2 regions of the Lentilactobacillus buchneri genome follow, and region 1 is predicted to be linked to the other one. Evidence: predicted binding sites of a transcription regulator. Region 1 holds the regulator's gene; the other holds the start of a gene.
The links. Region 1 encodes Rex, which represses fermentation and respiration genes when NADH is low (regulators of the CRP and FNR family bind a similar motif). Its sites were predicted from a motif close to TTGTGAANTANTTCACAA; they were not measured.

Region 1 (3,431 bases):
GGTAACGTTAACTTTGTTAGCTTGACCAAGTTGTTCAAGGGTTGCATCCTTCAAGTTCAAACCAAGGTCATCGGTAATCAAGGTTGCACCGGTCAAAATGGCGATATCTTGGAGTTGATCCTTACGACGGTCACCAAATCCAGGTGCCTTAACAGCAACGACGTTGAATGTTCCTCTCATCTTGTTCAATACAAGAGTTGGCAGAGCTTCACCGCCAATGTCATCAGCAATGATCAAGAGTGAACGACCTTGTTCAACAATCTTTTGCAGTAATGGCAAAATGTCTTGAATGTTGGTGATCTTCTTATCAGTTACCAAAATGTAAGGATTGTCCAAGTTGGCTTCCATCTTGTCATTGTCGGTAACCATGTATTGTGACATGTAGCCGCGATCAAATTGCATTCCTTCAACGACGTCCAAGCTGGTATCAACACCACGTGACTCTTCAATGGTAATAACACCATCATGACCAACTTTTTCCATTGCATCGGCAATCAATTTACCAACTTCGGTGTTGGCAGATGAAATTGAAGCAATTTGAGCAATATCATCTTTGGTCTTAACATCATGCGACATTTTGTGAAGGGCATCAACAGCGGCTTTAGTAGCCTTTTCAATACCACGACGAATTCCAACTGGGTTGGCACCGGCAGTGACGTTCTTCATACCTTCATTGACAATTGCTTGAGTTAAAACTGTGGCAGTGGTTGTTCCGTCACCAGCAACGTCATTGGTCTTTGAAGCAACTTCAGAAACCAATTTGGCACCCATGTTTTCAAAATGATCCGGTAATTCAATTGATTTGGCGATGGTAACACCATCATTGGTAATTGTCGGTGTACCGGCACTTTGTTCCAAAACAACGTTGCGGCCTTTAGGTCCAATCGTTGCCTTAACCGTATCTGCTAATTTATCAACACCCTTGAGCATTGCGCTACGGGCATCTTCAGAAAACTTTACTTGTTTAGCCATTTCAAATTTCACCTCAAAAAAATATTTTTGATTATTGATTCATTGAATGATTCAAATGATTCACTTATTAGCAATTATCTTGTTAAAATATAATTATTCGACAATTGCGACGATGTCTTTTTCATGAAGAACGAGATAAGTTTGATCGTTATCCTCAATCTCGGTTCCGGCGTACTTATCAAACATAACCTTGTCGCCCTTTTTTACAACAGGTGCAACCTTGGTACCATTATCAAGTACACGGCCATCACCCACGGCAACAACTGTACCGGCTTGCGGCTTCTTTTTTGCATTGTCAGCAAGAACGATACCGCCAACCGACTTTTCTTCTTCTTTTTCAGTTTCGATAATTACGCGATCTCCTAATGGTTTTAACACGTTAGTCCCTCCGTTTGCAACAATTTTTAGCAACATTAGCACTCACATGATAAAAGTGCTAATCACTGTGTATAATATATTATTTTTTCAGACCAATTGCAAGGATTTCTGCGCATTTCTTGGTGAATTTATCTGCAGATTGCCTTGCCGACGGTAAATGAGCGCATAAGAAAAGACCGGCGTTTTCAGGATCACCGGTCTTTTCTTCATTAATTTGTTCGATATTTTACTTGCCAAAGTTTTCGATGAAATAAATCAAAGTTTGCAATTCATTAGTTAAGTCAACATTTTGAACCAGGACATCTTCAGGAACCTGAAGCCGAATTGGCGTAAAGTTCAAGACACCCTTTACCCCGCCGGCGACAGCATCGTCCGCGATGGACTGAGCGACTTTTGAGGGCACGGTCAAAATGATGACTTTGATCTGTTGATCATGCAGTTGATGTGAAAGTTCCTCAATCGGGTAGACAGGAACACCGTCTTCAATTGTGTTCACAATCTTGTCGTCGGTATCAAAAGCAGCAGAGATTCGAACGTTGCCGTCTTTGTGAAAATTAAAGTTCAAGAGCGCATGGCCCAAATTGCCGACTCCGATCAAAGCCACGTTGGTCAGATGCTCTTGATTCAAGATCGTTTTGAAAAACGAAAGCAGGTTATCAACATCGTATCCATAACCCCGCTTGCCCAAAGCACCAAAATAGGAAAAGTCACGACGAATGGTTGCTGAATCCACCTGCACCGCCTCGGCCAATTCCGTTGATGAAATTCGTTGCTTTCCTGTATCGTGTAAAATATTTAAGTATCGGTAATATATCGGCAATCGTTTAGCGGTTGCGCGTGGAATATTTTCAGCTGTCAAGAAAATTTCCTCCTATTTGTCATTTTAGTTAAAAGAACTTTGTGAATTCCTATTTACATCTCATTCTACCATAAGATGACATCTTGTGAAATATATTTCAAATATTACTTACAAATAATTCCTGAAATCGTGTAAATTATGATAAAATTGATTGTTGGTAGTTACAAAATGAAAGGTGGCCAAACACTTGATAATCTTACAAGCACAAGATCTAACCAAACGATTCAATGGCGAAACTATTTTCTCAAAAGTTAATTTGGCCATTCAAGAAAAAAGCCGTGTCGCACTGGTTGGCCGTAACGGTGCCGGCAAGTCGACACTGGTTAAAATGATCATCGGCGAACAATCTGTCGACGGCGGCCAAATCAGCACTAAAAAGAATCTGTCGATTGGCTATTTGGCCCAGGATACCGGACTCAATTCAGACAAAAGCATTTATGCTGAAATGGCATCGGTCTTTGCCAGTCTAAAAGAGCAGGAAGCAAAGCTTCACGCTCTGGAAAAACAAATGGGTTCTTTGGGCGTTGACGCCAACACCGAAGAATATGAAACGATTTCCTCACAATATGACAATATCCGTGCCGACTTTGAACAGCACAATGGTTATGGGTACGACGCTGAAATTCGTGGTGTTCTCCACGGATTTGGATTCGGGGAAGCTGACTACGATCGGCCAATTAATGAATTGTCAGGCGGCCAGAAGACTCAACTTGCCTTGGCCAAATTGTTACTGGAAAAGCCCGAATTATTAATATTAGATGAACCAACCAACCATTTGGATGTGGAAACGATCACTTGGCTGGAAGGTTATATTCAAAACTATAGTGGTGCCCTTCTGATCATTTCACATGACCGTTACTTCCTAGACAGAATTGTCACTGAGGTTTACGAGATGTCACAAGGTACCCTCCACCACTTCACTGGTAATTACACGGACTACACCAAGAAAAAAGACCAGTTGATTGAACAAGAATGGAAAGAATATGACAAGCAGCAGGCTAAGATTCAAAAACTGCAGACCTTCGTTGACAAAAATATCGTTCGAGCATCGACCACCAAACAGGCGCAGGCCCGCCGAAAACAACTCGAAAAAATGGATAAGCTGCAAAAACCGACGGCTGATTCAAAAACTGCCCGCTTCTCATTTTCACCAAAATCCAAAAGCGGCAATAACGTCCTGAATGTTACCAACGCAGCGGTTGGCTACAGCACGGTTCTTTGT
Region 2 (3,431 bases), 170 kb from region 1:
GTGTCTCAATCGGCGAAACTTTCACTGTAAGGCTTGTCATACCAATTTCCTGGCGCAGACGAATGCGGTGCCGAAACACTGCACGATTTCAAATACGACCCGCAAACAATGCTTAGAAAAACTGACCGAACCGGTTTCGCTCAAACACATTGCCGATGAGTTATCCACTTCGGATTCATTCGTTGGTCGGCAGCTCTTGCGCGCTGAACGGGACTTTCAAACCAACTGGCACTATTTACCAAAAGTTCTCCTCATGGACGAAGTTAAAAGCACTAAGAGCGCCACCGACGCGATGAGCTTTGAATTTATGGATGCGGAAACCCACGAATTGATCGACCTGTTACCCTTTAGGACCATCTATCAGCTTCAAAAGTATTTCCAGCATTACGACCAGGCTGCGCGAGAAAATGTGAAAATTATCGTCACCGATATGAACTATACCTATCCCAAATTGGTGGGGCAGATCTTTCCGAACGCCATCGTTGTCATCGATCCGTTCCACTTGGTTAACGCTTTAAATCGAGCTTTTAATAAGACGCGGGTGCGCCTCATGAAAACCCTGGCGACTTCCTCACGCGAGTATCACGCCCTAAAACGCTATTGGAAACTATTATTAACGCCGGAAAATCACCTCAACTACGAAGCTTTCCGTAAGTGGACAAACTTCCCTTATCCAGCGACTGCCACTGATGTGGTTGATGCTTTATTGGACATTGATCCCGAGCTCAAGCAAACTTACAACGTGATGAATCGGTTACGTGAAACCATCAAAAACCGTGATTGGCCCAACTATAATCAAGTATTCCATCACTTAGAGGGCTGCTCGGAAGAGATGTTGGCAACCCTCCAGACCCTAGCGACTCATCATGATGAAATTGGCAATACCTTTACTCACCATTACACCAACGGGCCCTTAGAAGGTTCAAACAACAAGATTAAAGTCATTAAACGCACTGGATTTGGTTACCGAAACTTCTTCAGATTCCGGCTAAGAGTGCTGTTCGCTTTTCGAGTTCATACAAAAAGAGCTCTAATCACCAAGTGATTAGAACTCCAATATTTTGTTCACCAACAACAGTTGACGAAGAACCTTAATTCATTTGGATCAATATTATATTTATTTAGTAAAATCAACAACCATTCGGCCAACAATCTTATTGGCCTTCATTTCATCGATAATGTCATTGACCTCATCAAGTCGACGAGTTTGTACGATTGGCTTTACTTTGCCTTCAGCGCCGAACTGGAATGTTTCAGCGAGGTCCTGTCTGGTACCAACCAGTGAACCGGCAACTTGAATGCCATCGAGAACCGTCTTATCGATGTTAAGTGCCATATCACCCTTAGGAAGGGCAACAGCAACCAACTTGCCATCTGGACGCAAAGCGTTAACAGATGTAGTGAAGGCCTCAGTTGTAACGGCAGTAATTTGAGCATTGTGCACGCCGCCAACCTTCTTTTGAATTTGATCGGCAACATCTGGATCATGACGGTTGATGGTGATATCTGCACCGTTGTCCTTAGCTGCTTGAAGTTTTTGCTCGTTACCATCAACGGCTACCACATGGGCACCAAAGACGTTATGGGCATATTGAACAGCGAGGTTACCCAAGCCACCACAACCAACGACTTCAACCCATTGGCCGGGACGAGTGTCGCCAACTTTGAGTGCCTTATACATCGTAACGCCGGCACAGGTTAATGAAGTCGCTTCGATTGGATCAAGTCCTTCTGGTACTTTAACGGCGTAGTCTGCAGGGACAATGACTTGTTCAGCCATAGCACCATCAACTGTGTAGCCGGAATTTTGAACGTTACGGCAGAGTGTCTCACGGCCAGTGATACAGTACTCACAGTGACCACAGCCTCTGTAGAACCAAGCGATTGAAACACGGTCGCCAATCTTTAAGTTAGTGACATCGTCGGCAACTTGAATGACTTTTCCGACACCTTCGTGACCGATGATTCGGCCAGGAACCTTACCAAAGTCACCTTCAGCAACGTGTAAATCTGTGTGACATAATCCACAATATTCAACTTGAACTAAGGCTTCACCTTGGTGAATGGGGCGTAAAGTAACATCTTTAATATCAACATATCCATCAACTGGGTCTCTTACAACAGCAGCTTTCATAGGGTTAATCATCCTTTTTGTAATATATTTTCAAACAAGTTCATTATAAACGTCCCCTTGGGCATTATCAAGTGAATTTCTACACAAAATTAGTTTAAATGAAAAATATTTCCAAGCAATTTTAGCCGTTTTTCTAAGTTTTATTAAAGTAAAAGACTAAAACTCTCATAATTATGGTAAAATGAGAGTTATGTTAAAAGGTTTCTACGTTACTAATAAACAAATTAAGATATTTTATGGGAGAGCTGATCATTTATGAGTCGAATTTTGATTATTGAAGACGAAAAGAACTTAGCACGTTTCGTCGAACTGGAGTTAAAGCACGAAGGCTACGATACCCAAGTTGAGCTTAACGGCAGAACTGGTTTGCAGGCTGCATTGGATGAGAACTTCGATGTCATTTTGCTTGATTTGATGTTGCCTGAATTGAACGGAATGGAAGTTGCCCGCCGCCTACGTGAAAAGAAGAACACACCAATTATCATGATGACCGCGCGGGACTCTGTTATTGACCGAGTTTCGGGCTTTGATCATGGCGCTGATGATTACATTGTCAAACCCTTTGCGATTGAGGAACTCTTAGCTCGAATCCGGGCTTTGCTTCGCCGAATTCAAATCGAAAATGATCAACAAAAGAACAACAAGAAATCAGTTACGTTCAAAGACTTAACCATTGAAAAGGAAAGTCGAATTGTTCGTCGTGGCGATGAAGTGATTAACCTCACAAAGCGTGAATATGAATTGTTGCTGACTTTGATGGAAAACGTTGACGTTGTCCTGGCTCGAGATGTTCTGCTTACCAAAGTATGGGGCTATGATTCCGAAGTTGAAACCAACGTGGTCGATGTTTATATCAGATATCTCCGAAACAAGATTGATCGTCCAGGTGAGAACAGTTATATTCAAACAGTTAGAGGTACGGGGTACGTGATGCGGTCATGAACCAACCCAACACAAAACCAAAGAGAAGAAAGACATCGCTAAAATGGAAGTGGGCTTTTTTTACGTCCATTGGTGTTTTAGCGATTGTTGTTATTTTCTCATGCTTAATTTTTAATCGATTTACCAACGTCTTATTTCAACAGGAACGTTCGCACATTGACAATACCTTGAGTACCGTTTCTTCAAGGTTGACCAATTATGCCTCACCATTGACCAAAAGCGATGTGGGACACTATTTGAAGCCAAAGATCACCGACAGTAACGATCAGGTGACACAAGCCGATGGCAACGATTTGTATTCCAATTCGTTGATCGTTAATTTTTCCCGCGATAATATTTTAGTCAATGTCTACAG

Region 2: the regulator Rex is predicted to act here: its motif matches at 2,204-2,221, upstream of adhP (alcohol dehydrogenase AdhP).

Annotation. Positions count from the first base shown of each region.
Region 1 covers NZ_CP073066.1:212,296-215,726, forward strand. The annotation lists gene groL (chaperonin GroEL) at 1-972, opposite strand, end outside; gene groES (co-chaperone GroES) at 1,066-1,350, opposite strand; gene KE627_RS01125 (redox-sensing transcriptional repressor Rex) at 1,577-2,209, opposite strand; gene KE627_RS01130 (ABC-F family ATP-binding cassette domain-containing protein) at 2,397-3,431, shown strand, end outside.
Region 2 covers NZ_CP073066.1:41,975-45,405, reverse strand. The annotation lists gene KE627_RS00290 (ISL3 family transposase) at 1-1,045, shown strand, start outside; gene adhP (alcohol dehydrogenase AdhP) at 1,118-2,134, opposite strand; gene KE627_RS00280 (response regulator transcription factor) at 2,390-3,076, shown strand; gene KE627_RS00275 (HAMP domain-containing sensor histidine kinase) at 3,073-3,431, shown strand, end outside.